4 regions of the Arthrobacter sp. MDT2-3 genome follow, and region 4 is predicted to be linked to each of the others. Evidence: riboswitches for the same ligand, from Rfam matches in the RefSeq annotation. Region 4 holds a riboswitch; each other region holds the start of a gene.
What was found. A riboswitch is a leader RNA that binds a small molecule or an ion and turns the genes downstream of it on or off. The one in region 4 is predicted to bind cyclic di-AMP.

Region 1: it holds a riboswitch for cyclic di-AMP, as region 4 does, so the genes downstream of both, AC5RUQ_RS01285 (NlpC/P60 family protein) here and AC5RUQ_RS20020 (C40 family peptidase) in region 4, are expected to answer to the same signal.
Region 2: it holds a riboswitch for cyclic di-AMP, as region 4 does, so the genes downstream of both, AC5RUQ_RS19080 (LysM peptidoglycan-binding domain-containing protein) here and AC5RUQ_RS20020 (C40 family peptidase) in region 4, are expected to answer to the same signal.
Region 3: it holds a riboswitch for cyclic di-AMP, as region 4 does, so the genes downstream of both, AC5RUQ_RS05295 (aggregation-promoting factor C-terminal-like domain-containing protein) here and AC5RUQ_RS20020 (C40 family peptidase) in region 4, are expected to answer to the same signal.

What each region holds. Positions count from the first base shown of each region.
Region 1 is NZ_JBNHFS010000001.1:272,379-276,081, forward strand. Features, by position in the region: gene AC5RUQ_RS01280 (AMP-binding protein) at 1-1,734, shown strand, start outside; cyclic di-AMP (ydaO/yuaA leader) riboswitch at 1,834-2,025, shown strand; gene AC5RUQ_RS01285 (NlpC/P60 family protein) at 2,029-2,820, shown strand; gene AC5RUQ_RS01290 (dihydrofolate reductase family protein) at 3,024-3,587, opposite strand; gene AC5RUQ_RS01295 (MmyB family transcriptional regulator) at 3,654-3,703, opposite strand, start outside.
Region 2 is NZ_JBNHFS010000008.1:38,555-42,257, reverse strand. Features, by position in the region: gene AC5RUQ_RS19085 (protein adenylyltransferase SelO) at 1-1,051, shown strand, start outside; gene AC5RUQ_RS19080 (LysM peptidoglycan-binding domain-containing protein) at 1,221-2,093, opposite strand; cyclic di-AMP (ydaO/yuaA leader) riboswitch at 2,097-2,260, opposite strand; gene AC5RUQ_RS19075 (dienelactone hydrolase family protein) at 2,565-3,539, shown strand; gene AC5RUQ_RS19070 (TraR/DksA family transcriptional regulator) at 3,686-3,703, shown strand, end outside.
Region 3 is NZ_JBNHFS010000001.1:1,120,349-1,124,051, forward strand. Features, by position in the region: gene AC5RUQ_RS05280 (VOC family protein) at 1-332, shown strand, start outside; gene AC5RUQ_RS05285 (HAD-IA family hydrolase) at 402-1,091, shown strand; partial or broken gene AC5RUQ_RS05290 (hypothetical protein) at 1,161-1,223, opposite strand; gene AC5RUQ_RS05295 (aggregation-promoting factor C-terminal-like domain-containing protein) at 1,387-2,130, opposite strand; cyclic di-AMP (ydaO/yuaA leader) riboswitch at 2,136-2,296, opposite strand; gene AC5RUQ_RS05300 (HAMP domain-containing sensor histidine kinase) at 2,417-3,703, opposite strand, start outside.
Region 4 is NZ_JBNHFS010000009.1:52,553-56,255, reverse strand. Features, by position in the region: gene AC5RUQ_RS20025 (NlpC/P60 family protein) at 1-717, opposite strand, end outside; gene AC5RUQ_RS20020 (C40 family peptidase) at 884-1,567, opposite strand; cyclic di-AMP (ydaO/yuaA leader) riboswitch at 1,638-1,820, opposite strand; gene AC5RUQ_RS20015 (M23 family metallopeptidase) at 1,949-2,770, opposite strand; cyclic di-AMP (ydaO/yuaA leader) riboswitch at 2,781-2,992, opposite strand; gene AC5RUQ_RS20010 (iron-dependent transcriptional repressor DtxR) at 3,139-3,703, opposite strand, start outside.

The DNA.
Region 1 (3,703 bases), on a different contig from region 4:
GCCTATCTGCCACCTGACCTGGCCGCCGACCATGCTGAAACCATCGGCGTCCCCGTACCGGGCGGATCCTTCCGCATTGAACCGGTGGAGGACCTGGCAGACGGGGAACTGGTCTACAGCGGCCCCAACGTCATGCTCGGTTACGCCGACCACCCCGGGGACCTGGCACTCGGCCGGGAAGTCCGCGAACTGCGCACCGGAGACCTCGCCCGCCGGCACCCGAACGGCCTGTACGAGGTGGTGGGACGGCGCAGCCGGTTCGTGAAAATTGTCGGCCTGCGCGTGGACCTCGGCCAGGTGGAGCGGATCTTCGCCGACATGGGAATCACCGCAGCCGCCGCCGGCACCGACGACCGCCTTGTGGTCGCCGTCGAAGGCGGGCACGACGGCGGTTTGCTCGCCAAGACCCTGGCCGGCACGCTGGGGCTGCCGCGCACCGCCGTCGTGATCCATGCCGTGGAAGCCCTCCCGCGCCTGACCACCGGCAAGGTGGACTACCCGGCCGTCCTGGGACTTGCCGCTCCAGCGCCCGCTGCTGCGGGTGCCGTCGGTACCGCCCGCGCCGCAACCGCCAAGCCGGCACCGGAGGGCCCAACCCCCGCCGGCAACCCCGACGACATCCGAAGCATTTTCGCCGAGGCCCTGGAATGCCCCGTTGTGGGAAACGACGACACGTTCGTCTCCCTTGACGGCGACTCGCTGTCCTACGTGGCGGTCTCGGTTCAGCTGGAACGTGTCCTGGGACAGCTTCCTTCCGACTGGCACCTTTTGCCGGTGCGGGAATTGGAGCGCCGCCGGAAGCCCAGGCGGCGGAGCCCCTTTTCCTTCCTGGAAACCTCGATTGTGCTCCGGGCCGTCGCCATCGTGTGCATTGTGGCCACGCACGTGGAGCTGATCATGTTCCAGACCGCCCACCTGCTCTTCGTGGTGGCCGGCTACAACTTCGCACGCTTCCAGTTGGCGGACCAGCGGCTCCCGCGGCTGCGCCGCCAGCTCCGCGGTGTGGCCCGGATAGTTGTGCCCTCCACCGCTTTTATCGCCGTGGCCTACGTGCTCACGGACCGCTACAGCGTTGCCAACATCTTCCTGTTGAACGCCATAGTTGGGCCCGAGCAAGTAACCACGCAGTGGCATTTCTGGTTTGTGGAACTGCTGGTGTACATCCTGTTGGCCGTGGCAGCGCTTATGGCCGTGCCCTGGGTTGACCGGGTGGAGCGCCGTGCGCCGTTCGCTTTCGCCGTGGGGCTGGTGGCCATCGCGCTGCTCAGCCGGTACGACATCGTGGATCCTGGCCTTCCCAAGCCGCCGCCCGTGTTCTGGCTCTTCGCGCTCGGCTGGGCGCTCGCCCGGGCCCGCACACACTTCCACAGGATTACTGTCTCGGTCATCACCCTGATGACGCTGCCGGGGTTCTTCGGCAGCACCGTCCGCGATGTCACCGTCGCTGCAGGCATTCTGCTGCTGGTGTGGGTGCCAGCCCTGCCGGTGCCGGCCGTCCTGCGCCGGGTCATCGGCTGGCTGGCCGCGGCGTCCCTGTATATCTACCTCACCCACTGGCTGGTCTACCCGCTGCTGCTTCCCATCAACCCGGTCCTTGCGGTTGCCGGGTCCCTCGTGCTGGGGATGGGCTACTGGGCACTCTGCAGGTGGTTGCCCACTACGGCGGCCTTTAAATCAACGGGGCGATGCTTCACATCGTTGCTACGCCCCGTTGAACGGGAACGATTGACGTAAGTCCCAGCCCGAAGTGCGTTATGCAAATGTGACAAATGGGGCTGTTGTGACGTAGGGTCTGAAGCCGTGCCCGTTTCTCCGAATGCGGCACTCCTGAGCAGACTTGCCTAACTCTGCCGCTGCCCGGGATCCGTTCGCAAAATCGTCCGGCAGAGACGGGGAACCCAATAACGGCCTGCTTCCGGCAGGCCTTGGGGTGAAGCCGTGCCTGGTGCCTTTCGCGCATCACCACGGCCGGGTGTCTCCCATCCGAATCCGACAGCTAACCTCGCAGGCAGTGGGAGAGGCTCTTTCATGCCCAATGGCAAAGCTCACGGCCGCCGCCGCGCGGTCCCCGTCCAGACCAGCCCCCTGGCGGTCCTGTCCAAATCCTTCGCCGGCCACGCCGGCGGTGTAGGCCGTCAGGCCGCCGTCATTGCAGCCGCTTCCGGCCTCGTCCTGACCAGCGGCATCGCCGCCCAGGCAGCAGACGCCCCAACCCAGCGCGAAGCCGAGCCGGCATCGAACCTGGAAGTCGCCAGCCAGGTACAAACCCCGCTCAGCGCAGACGCCACAGTGCAGATCTCCTTCGAGCGTCCCGCCGTCAAGACCACGCCTGCCCCCGTCGTCGAAGCACCCAAACCAGTCGTCGTCGAGGCCCCCAAAGCTGCCGCTCCTGCCGCTTCTGCCGCCGTCAAGACGCAGGCCGTTGCGCCGGCCAAGGCCCAGGTAACCGTCACGCCCGCCGCTCCCGCTCCCGCTCCGGCTCCTGCCCCGGCAGCGGGAGGCGTAAATGCCATTATGGTGTCCTCCGCTTACGCCCAGATCGGCATGATTCAGGACTGCACACGACTGGTCGAAAATGCCCTGAATGCTGCAGGGATTCCTGTCGGTGACCTTGGTCCGATGCAGTTCATGAACTACGGCACCGTCGTCACTGATCCCCAGCCCGGTGACATGGTTGTCCAGTCCGGCCACGTGGGCATCTACGTCGGCAACGGCCAGGTCCTCAGCTCCGGCCTGAACGGCAAGAACGAAACCGCCGTCCACCCCCTGACCTGGATGACCTCCAAGGGCGCCGTCACCTTCGTCCGCGCAGGCAAATAGAAACTACTGAAGGCCGGTGAGTCAATGCCTTGGGGGCATTAACTCACCGGCCTTCAGCATGCCCTCTGCACATTGGAGCACTGCCATTTCCGCCGGATCGCGTGGTTATGTTGCCCCATGCCTTCCCGACCTTCGGCCGCGGACTGAGTTCCGCCGCGTACGCGAAGCAACCAAGATGCCGCCTGCTGCTCCCGCAACTCGACTCAGCGCCTGGTCTCATACCTGGTCAGGACCACACCGTCGGGAAACTTCCGGGTCTCCACCAGGTTGAGGTTCACCCAGTTGTCCAAGGCTGTGAAGAACGGCGTGCCGCCGCCCACCAGGACCGGATGGGTGACCATCATGTATTCGTCGATCAGTCCGGCCCGCATGGCCGCCGCGGCGAGTGTGGCACCGCCGATGTCCATGAAGCCGCCGTCATCCGCTTTGAGCCGGGTGATCTCGGTGACCGCGTCGCCGGTGGCCAGGCGGGTGTTCCAGTCGACCGTGCTGGGCGTCGAGGAGAACACCATTTTCGGCATGGCCCGCCAGCGGCGGGCAAACTCGATGTGCGCCGGCGTGGCGCCGGGCTGCTGGTCGGCCGTCGGCCAGTGGGAGCTCATCGTCTCCCACAGTTTGCGCCCGTACAGCGCCAGGCCCGTCGCCCCCACCCGGTCGGACCACCACTGGAACAATTCGTCGCTCGGGACGCTCCAGCCGAGGTCGTCGCCGGGCGCGGCGATGTAGCCGTCCACGCTCACGTTCATGCCAAAGGTCAGGTTGCGCATGGCGACAGTCTCCCGCGCGCCGGTATTCCTTGTACAGACCAGCACGGAGCGGTACGGATCGCAGCATCAATTTCCGCGGAGGTGGTTGGTGGCTGCTTCCTCATTGGACTTCAACT
Region 2 (3,703 bases), on a different contig from region 4:
TGAGGCGATGCACGCACTCGGCATCCCCTCAACACGTTCCCTTGCCGTGGTGGGCACCGGCCGCCCCGTACGCCGCGACACGATGCTTCCCGGGGCCGTGCTGACAAGGGTAGCCAGCAGCCACCTGCGCGTGGGCAGCTTCCAGTACGCAAGGGCCACCGAAAACCTGGACCTCCTGCGCCGCCTGGCCGACCATGCCATAAGCCGGCACTACCCTGATGCCGCCAAAGCAGAAAACCCCTACCTCGAGCTCTTCGAACGGGTGGTGGCCGCCCAGGCATCACTGGTGGCGCAGTGGATGCTGGTGGGATTCGTCCACGGCGTGATGAACACGGACAACATGACCATCTCCGGAGAAACCATCGACTACGGGCCCTGCGCTTTCATGGACGCCTTTAATCCTGCCGCGGTCTACAGCTCCATTGACGTCGGCGGGCGTTATGCGTACGCCAACCAGCCGGTCATTGCCGAATGGAACCTGGCCCGACTCGCCGAGGCCATGCTGCCGCTTTTCAACGAGGACCAGGAACAGGCCGTGGCCCCTGCCGTCGAGGCACTCGGCAAGTTCCGCCGCCAATACAGTGACGCATGGTTCTCCGGCATGAAAACCAAACTCGGTGTGGCGGAAGCCCCAGCGGGAACCCCTGAGGCTGAAGAAGCCTCGGAGGTGGTGGACGGGCTGGTGGCACTCTTGAGGGACGGACCAATCGACTACACGTCCTTTCTCCGGAACCTGGCCCACGCGGCAAGGGGAAATGACCGCCCGGCCAGGGGAATGGTCCTTGACCTGGCTGCCTTCGACGCGTGGGCGGAGCGGTGGCGTGCCCTGCAACCCGACGCCGGCATGATGGACCGGGTCAACCCCGCCTACATACCGCGCAATCACCTGGTGGAGGAAGCGCTCGCCGCAGCAACGGAGGGAGACCTTGGTCCTTTCAACCAACTCCTCGACGTGGTCCGTGACCCCTTCCACGAGCGGCCGGGGGTCGAACGCTACACCGAGGGAGCGCCGGAGGACTTCGGCAGCTACCAGACCTTCTGCGGCACCTGAGCACGCACGGCACTGAAGCAGCCACAGTATAAGCAGCCAAGGCACCTGCGGGCCGGCTGCCTGGAGGGCCGGACAACAAAACAGGGCCTGGCAACAACAGGCCCGGACAACAAAACAGGGGCGGCAGCCGGGAACAATCCCGTCTGCCGCCCCTGTTCGGGTGGTGTGACTACGCTACGCGGACGAAGGAAGCGCCGCTGAGCCAGCTGATGGAGTGGACCTCGGTCTTGAAACCGTCCACGCCGCCGCTGACAACCTGGCCGTTGCCGGCGAAGACGCCCACGTGGCCGGCGGTGATCACCAGGTCACCGGGAGCGGGGGTGCCCACAGTGGAGCCGTACTGGTAGAACTGGCCCGGGGCGAGGTCGCCAACGCCCTTGCCCACGGAGCGGAGAGCCTTCTCCACCATGGCGGTGCAGTCCTGCTGGACGCCCAGCTGGCCGTAAGCGGCCGCCAGGATGGCTGCGCCGGTGCCGGTGCCGGCGGCTGCCGGTGCCGGAGCGGGTGCTGCCGGAGCCGGAGCAGGCGTCGTGGAGGCGTAGGACAGGTTCATTCCGGTGTTAGCGGGAGCGGCAGCAACAGCAGCCTTGACGGGAGCCGGAGCAGCAGCCTTGGCGGGAGCCGGAGCAGCTGCAACGGCACCGGCACCGGGGATCTGGATCTGGTCGCCGGGGAAGATGATCGCGTCGATCGCCAGGCCGTTGGCGGACAGAACGTCATTCAGGGCTACACCGTTGGCGGCCGAGATGGCGCCCAGGGTGTCGCCGGAGACGACGGTGTGCACGTTGGCTGCAGCTGTTGCTGCGGGGGCAGCCACTGCAGCAGCAGGTGCTGCATAAGCCTGGGTGTTGGTGGTCTCAGTGGTGTCCGGACCGGTAACGCCTGCGTGGGCCGGGGCGCCTACACCGAAGGCAATGCCGGAAGCTGCGGCTACGGCGAGCGCCGGGCGGCCAAGCGACTTGGCTGAGACAGCCAAGCCCTCGAGCGCGATGGAGCGGGCCGGAGTCGCGCGGTGACGGGCGGTGGTGGAATTTTTTGACACGGTTGATCGCCTCTCCCATGCCTGCGGGGTGAGCTGTCGGGTTCGGGTTGGAGATACCCGGCCGGCAGCGACTCCGCACGGAACGGAGGCGCTATCGACTTAACCCCAAGGCCTCGTAGGAGGCCGCGGAAACTTGGTTCCCCCGTCCCTGCCAGCTGGAAACGATTGAATCCCGGGTCAGTGGCAGGGCTCGGCATACTGACGGGAATGTCCCGTCTGAGAGGGACACCTGAAGACCATAACCTGATTCCGGACCGATTGTCACATTTGGGTAACATACGAGGTGTTCCTATCGTATTTAGCAATCGAATAGACTCATTTGCCGCATCCGGCTGACCACCCGAAATAGGCGCGCCGCACATCTGGCCGTGTTGTTTGTCACAAACTGATAAAGGATCTCGAAAAGTGGCCGCGAACCTTGCCCGGAGGTACCGGACGGAGGAGGATGTTCGGCACCGGCGAGGAGGCATAGTGACCCAGCTAGGCAAGTATGAGAAATACCTGATCGAGGAATTTTTTGACGACTACCGTGCCGGCGCGCTGAGTCAGCGGACCTTCACCCGGCGGGTTGCCTTCATCACCGGCAGCATGGCAGCAGCAGCGGCGGCGATGCTGCTGGTGGGCTGTACGCCCAGTGAGGTACCGCGGAGCACCGACCCCATGCCCACCCCGGAGCCTTCAACATCTTCGGCCGCCGGCACTGCCGGTTCCGGTGCTGTGCCCGGGGCAAAGAGCCCGCTTTCCGTTCCGGAGGGTGCGCCAGGGATGACGACGGCGACCGTACAGTTTTCGTCCGGCGGAACCTCAATCAGTGCCTACCAGGCCAGGCCGGAGCGGGAAGGGCGCAGCCCTGCCGTGCTGATCTGCCATGAAAACCGCGGCCTGACACCCCATATCGAAGATGTGGCCCGCCGCTTCGCGAAAGCGGGCTACGCGGCCCTTGCCCTTGACCTGCTCAGCCGGGAGGGCGGGACTGCAAACATGGACCGCGACGCAGTTCCCGGTGCCCTCACCCAAGCCGGCGCCCCGCGCCACGTTGCCGACTTCGCAGCAGCACTGGAGTATCTCAAAGCCCAGGACTTCGTGGACGGCGGCCGTATCGCCATGACCGGCTACTGCTTCGGCGGCGGCATTACATGGCAGGCGGCCACCGAGCTGGACGGGTTAAAAGCCACCTCGGCGTTTTATGGGCCGGCCCCTGACCTGGCCAAAGTGCCGGACATCAGGGCCGCCGTTTTCGGCGTTTATGCCGAACTTGACCAGCGCATCACGGGCGCGATGCCTGCTCTCAAGGATGCGCTCGCAGCCACTGATGTTGTCCATCAGCTCACTGTCTACCCCGGCGTTGACCATGCCTTCCATAACGACACCGGCGACCGCTACAACGAAGCCCAGGCTACGGCGGCGTGGAACGATACCCTCGCGTGGTTCGGCGAGCACCTCTAGGGCGCGGCATGCGCGCCTGGCGTGCGGAAGGCGGATGTTTCTCCGCTCCATAACGAGAAATGCTGGCCGTCAAAGACGGCTCGCCGTGCGCCGCCTGGAACCACCGGTGGCGAGGAACTGGTCCTGACCCCGCGTAGGCTTTTCCCATGCCCGACTACGAACGG
Region 3 (3,703 bases), on a different contig from region 4:
TGGACCGCGCCAAGGACTTCTACGTCAACAAGGTGGGCTTTAATGCCGACTTTGATGAGCGGCCCACGGACTCCATCCGCTTTGTCCAGCTGACGCCTCCCGGCTCCGCCTGCTCAATCTGTATTGGCGACGGGCTTACGGAGGCGCCTCCCGGCACCGGCTCCAACCTTCAACTGGTGGTCAGCGACATTAATGCCGCGCACCAGCAGCTCAAGAGCAACGGAGTGGACGTCAGTGACGTGGACGTGCAGGATTGGGGCCACTTTGTGTACTTCGCCGATCCCGACGGCAACAGGTGGGCGGTCCAATACATCCCCGGCCGCGGCGCCTGACATACCGTAAGCGGCAACGGGATAGTGGAGGCGCAGCGGTGATCCCCCGAGCGCAGCGCCTAAGGCACAATGGGGACCGTGAACGCCTCCACACCGGCTGCTGTCCGGACCCTGACCTGCCGCGCCGTCCTCTTCGACATGGACGGCACCCTGGTGGATTCCACGGCAGTGGTGGAACAGGTCTGGGGTGAATTCGCGGCGCGCTACGGGCTGGACATCGAGGAAATACTCCGGACGTCGCACGGCGTCCAAGCCGGCGATACCGTCCGGCGTTTCGCGCCGCCCGGGGCGGATGTGCTGGCGCTGACAGCGGAACTGGGCGCCATGGAACGCCTCCGGACCGAGGGCATCCTGCCGCTGCCCGGAGCCGCCCGGCTGCTGAGCACCCTGCCGGCGGACGCCGTCGCGCTGGTGACATCAGCTGACCGGGTCCTTGCTGACATCCGGATGGGGGCAGCGGGGCTGGCCATGCCGGCCACCGTCGTGACGGCCGAACTGGTGACCCGGGGCAAACCGGATCCCGAGGGATACCTGAAGGCCGCTGCCGGTCTCGGCGTGGATCCCTCCGACGCCGTGGTGTTTGAAGACGCTCCCGCCGGCATTGCGGCCGGGGTGGCCGCCGGTATCCCAACCGTAGCCGTGGGGCCGAACACCGGGCCGCTTCCGGCGGGGGTCCTGCATATTCCTGATTACGGTGCCGTCGCCGCCCGAGTGGACAAGGACAAGGAGGGCCGGACGGTCATTTCTTTCCGGCTTTGAGGTCCGCCACCTGGCAATGCGTCGCGACCTGGTCTCGGGAGTTTTGGCTTCGCCCAGCGGCTCCACGTACCGCCGCTGGGCGCTGTAGCCCAGGGTCGCGTAGAACTCCTGCGCCGCCGGCTCCGCAGCCATTGCAGCGGCAAGATCCTCAGGGACCTCAACAATCCGGGGTTGCGTGTCCAGTTCCACGTCGGCCCGGTCCTTCAAAGGTGTGGGACCCAGAAGCTGCGGGATCCAGACGTGCGGGGCTGATTAGTACGCCGCCCGTGTTGCAGAGCGGGTGTGCCCGTACTGTCTAGTACCAGTTATTCGACAGGTGGAAGTTCAGGGCACCGCACGGGGACTGGTAACGCTCCTGGATGTAGTTCAGGCCCCAGTTGATCTGCGTGCGGTAGTTGGTGAGGTAGTCCGCACCGGCGCTGGCCATCTTCTCAGCCGGCAGGGACTGGACGATGCCGTAGGCGCCGCTGCTCGGGTTGGTGGCCGTGGTGGTCCAGTCCGATTCCTTGTCCCATAGGGTTACCAGGCACTGCATCTGGTCAGGAGCCCAGCCGTAGTTCGCCAGCTGGCTGGCGGCGTAAGCCTGGGCGCCGGCGGGATCGTTGACCGCGACGGCGGGCGCAGGCTCGGGCGCCGGGGCCGGAGCAGGCTCAGGTACTGGAGCCGCCTCGGGAGCGGGTGCCGGAGCGGGCTCGGGAGCGGGTGCCGGTGCAGGCTCGGGAGCCGGCGCAGGGGCGGGCTCGGCCGCCTGCGGGGCTACAGCTATCTCCGGAACGGCGGGCTCAGGCGCGGGATTTGAGGTAATCTCGCTCTTCTCGATGCTGAGGTTCGACTGCGCCTGGGCGGCCTGCGTCTCGGTGGCCGCTACGCGGATGCTGGTTTCCGTAGCCTGTCCCGCAGCTCCCACTCCGACGAGGAGTGCGCAGGATGCGGCCACCACGGCCGCGCGCTTGCCGAAGGAAGGGATTTTGCCGGCTTCCGGTCCGGCGAGCGGTGCAGGCCGGGTTTTCGGACGTGGTTTTACCAGGATTTTGAACATGATGGATCGCCTCTCACACCTGCGGAGTTAGCTGTCGGGTTCGGATGAGGGCATCCGGCCGCACGGAAAGATCACGTGCTGGCTTAACCCCAAGGGCAATCAGTGCCCGGGACGGTGGGTCCCCCGCCTCTGCCTTTGTTCAAAGGGAATCCGGGAAGTGGCAGAGCTTGGCGTCATCCGGATATGCGGCTCGAACACGAACTGCACCCAATCGACGGTACAGGAGTGCAGCGCGTAAGTCACATTTTGGTAACAGAGATCACGACGGCGGCGCGTCGCCTTGCTGCTAGCGCCACCTCGAGGGGAGCTGTAAGGCGAACTGTGTGCGCCCCGGTTGTGATGTCACCGTTACCCTTCCTCCGTGGGCTTCCACAATAGATTCCACGATGGACAACCCCAGGCCGCTGGTGCCTTCGGCTGCTGCAGTGCCCGCCCCATCTTCCGCGCCCTTCCGCGCCGCGTCTGCGCGGGCGAAGCGCGAAAAAACATGGTCCACAAACTCGGCCGGGATGCCGGCGCCGTCGTCCGTTACCGTTATCAACGCGGCACCTCCAGCGGTCTTTCCCACGCCGGTAACAACAGTGGTGCCGGCAGGCGTGTGTTTGCGCGCGTTGGAAAGCAGGTTCATCAGCACCTGGCGCAGCTGGGAGGCGTCACCGGTGACCACCACGGGCTCATCCGGAAGTTCCAGCCGCCAGTTGTGGCCCGGTGCCATCACCTTTTCATCGCTGACGCTTTCGACCACCAGCTGCGTAAGGTCCACCTCGCTGAGCTTCAACGGCTGGCCCTCATCAAGCCGGGCAAGCAGCAGCAGGTCTTCCACTAAGGCAGTCATCCGCTCCGACTGGCTCTGTACACGGGCCAGGGACTTTTGGCCGTCCGGGGTGAAAGACTCCGTCATCCTCATCAATTCGGTGTAGCCGCGGATGGCGGTCAGGGGAGTGCGCAGCTCGTGGGAGGCGTCGGCCACAAACTGGCGCACCTTCGTTTCGCTCTTCTGGCGCGCCTGCAGCGCGTTTGCCACGTTGTCCAGCATGAGGTTGAGCGCGTGCCCGACGCTGCCCACTTCCGTCCCGGGATTGGAGTTCGACGGCGGTACGCGCACCGCGAGCGCCACCTCGCCCGCGTCCAGGGGCAGCTGCGATACCCGGGTGGCAACCTCCGACAGCTGCTCGAGAGGTTTCATGGTGCGTCGGATCAGGACCGTGCCAACTAATCCGATCAAAAGCAACCCGCCAAGCGAAACGACCGCAAAGGTCCACACGAGGGAGGCAAGCGTGCTTTCTTTGGCAGCGAGGGGGAGTCCCGTGACCAGGACATCGCCAAAGGTGGTCTTCACCGCCAGCAGGCGGTAGCCACCGTTCGAGAGGGTACGGTCCACGGGCTCCGCATCTGTCGCCAGTGCCAGCAGCGTCTGCTTGTCCTCGGCGGACAGGGCGGAACGCGTGGTGTCCGAGGTGAGGAATCCACCACTGTTCACCTGGCCGTTCAGGATGCGGGCGTTCATGGTTCCCACGCTTTGGCCGCGGGCGTCCAAGGGGTCCCTTCCGTTGGAGCCGCCCATGGGAGGGCG
Region 4 (3,703 bases):
CTGGTTACCGTTGTAGCCGCCGTGCACTGCCTGGCCGTTACCGGCGTAGACAGCTATGTGGGCCATGCCGGAGCCACCATCGGCGTAGTAAATCAGGTCGCCCGGCTGGGCTTCAGCAGCGCTCACGGTGCGGCCCAAGGAGAGGTAGCCTGCAGGCCAGTCGTGGAAGTTGATGCCCACGGCAGCCAGCGAGTTGGTCACCAGCATGGTGCAGTCCTGCATAACGCCAAGCTGGGCGTAGGCTGCGGACAGGATAGCTGCACCCTTGCCGCTTGCCGAGGCAGGAGCGGCGGGGGCTGCTGCAGCCGGAGCTGTAGCGGTCACCTTCGCAACAGCGGCGGTCCTTGCGGCCGGAGCAGGAGCCGGAGCGGCTTCCTGGACCTCCACCTCGGGCTCCGGAGCTTCCACAACGGGAGCCGGCGTGGTGGTCACAGCAGGCTTCTCGAAGGAGATGGCAATGGTGGACGCAGCGGAGATCGGAGCCTCAACCGTTGATTCGACTTCCAGCGTGGAGGCCGGAGCTGAGTCACGCTGGACGTTGGCGTCAGCAGCGTTCGCCGCGAGGCCGCTGGTCAGGACCAGGCCGGAAGCGGCTGCGATAACGGCTGCCTGGCGTCCTACACCGCCGGCGTTGTCGCCGACAGCCTTGGCAATGATGGCGAGCGAGTTGGTCTTGGTGGCCTCGGCGCGGTGCCGTGCGGTTGCACGAGTAGTCATCAGTTCTCTCTTTCGTTTCCTTCAAAGCCGCATGTGGGCAGCCAAAGGTGTTTGGACGCGCCGGCATCTTGGGGGTACGCCGGCACGTCCCGAACGGGGATGTGTGGTGATTTAGCGAAGAGCTGTTTGGGCAAAGAAAAAGCCCTTGGACCGTGAGGTCGAAGAACTAGTTCATAGTGAAGAATGCTGAGGAGCCGGTAGCAGCTACCGAGTGCAGCAGCGTTCCCTGGGAGGGGTTCAGGGCACTGATCATCATGCCGTTGCCGACGTAGATGCCGACGTGCGCGCCGCCGTTCTGCATAACCAGGTCACCCGGCTGCGGCGTGGAGGTGGGCTTCATTGCGGTCCACGCGTTGACGCGGGGGATGCTGATGCCGGCCTGGGCATAGACCCACTGGGTGAAGCCTGAGCAGTCCCAGCCGTTGGGGGTGGTGCCGCCCCAAACGTACGGACGGCCGATGCCGGTGTAGGCGAGGCCCGCAATTCCGGAAGTGGACGCGGAGGCAATTGTCTCCACGGCCTTGTCCGCAACGGAGTCGGCCGACGCGGTGGAAGCGGTGGTCACTCCCTGCTCATCGTCTGAGTCCGTGGACTGCGCAACTACCCGCTCAACAACGGGTGCCGGGGTGGTCTTGACCACGGGGCGCTCGAAGGAGACGGTAGCCGTGGGCGCCGCCGTGACAGCGAGGGCACTTTGTGCCGATCCGGATTCCGTGGAAGCGGAGACACCAGCGGTGGTGTCCGCTGCATTGGCCGGCAGGCCCATGGTCAGGATGAGGCCCGAGGCAGCTGCGATGACTGCAGCCTGGCGACCTACTGTCCCGGCATTGGCACTAACAGCCTTGGACATGGAGTCCAGGGGGTTGGTACGAACCGGTTGCGCACGGTGGCGCGCAGAATTATGGCGTGAAGACACGAAGGTAGCCTCTCCCAATGCCTACGAGGTGAGCTGTCGGATTCGGATGGGAGTCACCCGGCCGCGCGGCTTCCTGGGAAGCTTTTGCGACTTAACCCCAAGGCCTTCAAAAAGCTGAAGGCCAAAATTGGTTCCCCCGCCCCTGCCAGACGATGAAATGCGAACGGACCTTGAGCGGTGGCAGAGTTAGGCAATCCGCACAAGAGCGTCAACTTCGGAAAAGTTGACGCGAGTTAGACGGTACAGCAGTTTTGGAAGAATGTCACATTCAGGTCACGGCATGTCAACACCAAGTGATAGCTCACCGTCATTTGACTAAAGCCAACCGGTCGGGTCAACAACTTCGCCGTTGACCTGGACCTCAAAGTGGAGGTGGCACCCGGTGGAAGCCCCCGTGGTCCCGCTGAGGGCCACGACGTCCCCGCGGGACACCGTCTGCCCTTCCTTGACGCTGAAGGACGACAAGTGGTTGTAAGTGGTTTCCAGGCCGTTGCCGTGATCCACTACGACGCGGTTGCCGCCGCCGTACTGGTGCCAGCCGGCGAAGGTGACCGTTCCAGTGGCTGCGGCCAGAACAGAGGTGCCGCACTGGGCTACGTAGTCCTGTCCGCGGTGGAAGTCGCCGGAGCCTCCGGTGATCGGACTGACCCGGTAGCCGAACGGCGACGCAGTGGTCAAAGCAGCGAGCGGGGCGCCAAGACTTCCTGCGGAAGCGGCGCGGGTGATGGCACCGGCAGACTGGGCACTGAGCAGCTGCTTCAGTTTGCCGTCCGGGTCTGCCTGGGTAACCACAGCAGAGCGGCTGAAGTCTATCTGGGCACCTGCTTCCGCGGAAACCTGCGGCTGGGGCACAACAGCGGACGCGGCGACAGGAGTGGATCCCGAGGCATCCGTGGCCATCACGGGACTGGTGGCCGGCACGGTCACGGTGAGCACCAGTCCGGTGGCGGCCAGGGCGATGCCGGCCTTTTGGCCGATGCCGCTGGCAGCGGCGAATTCAGTAATTTGGCGGAAGGGACCCCGACGGCGGCGCGCATCACGGTGCGGATCGCGGGGGCGTTCCGAGGTGATGACTTCGACAACACGCGGTGTCGAAGCAGGGACCGCCGCGCGGCGGCGTCCCCTGGAATTCTGCATGGTCAAGAAGGGTTCCTCTCTGGAAAGCCTGCGAAGTTAGCTGTCGGATTCGGGTCAGAGAGTACAAAGACCCGGTCCGCCGTAAGCAAGCTTCGGCACAGAGATATCCCCGGAGGAATCCTTCACTGGAAGAGGCTTGCTGCTGACGGACTTCACCCCAAGGCAGTCCCCCGCTGCCGCTTGTGGTTCCCCCGCCTCTGCCAGTTACGACTCGTGCTCCTGATCCGCTGGCAGAGCTCGGCTCCAGATCAGGTAACGCTTTAATATCAACGCTTGGTTCAACTATAGATGCTTAAGCCCGAAAGTAACAATTCCGTTATCTTTGCGTAACGCAGTTCACACGGAGTATGGCGTCCGCTCTTTGCCTTTCAGCGGATCGCCACGAACACATGGGCGGCAACTTCCGGAGGCAGCTCCAAGGCACCTTCGATACCCGGAACCCGGACCGAGATGTAGTCACCCACCCGTTCCAGCGACACAGCCGCACCCGGCCGGATACCGCCTTCATCAAGCTGGGAGAGCAGTTCAGGCTCTACCTGGATGGGCTCGGCGAGCCGGCTGATGGTCACCACCGAGGCAGGACCGTACGACTTCATCGCCTCCAAAAGGCTAATGGCGCCATCCGCAAAACCCAGGGTCGGCACGCCGCCCAGGGCAGCAAGGCCGGGGATCGGGTTCCCATAAGGGGACTCAGTGGGATGGTTCAGCAGCTCATAGATGCGCCGTTCCACCCGCTCGCTCATAACATGCTCCCAGCGGCAGGCTTCGTCGTGGACGTAGGCCCAGTCCAAACCGATCACATCGGCGAGAAGACGTTCAGCCAGGCGGTGCTTGCGCATTACTTCGGTGGCACGCTTCCGGCCCGTCTCGGTGAGCTCCAGGTGGCGGTCGCCGGAGACAACCACCAGGCCGTCCCGTTCCATGCGCCCGATG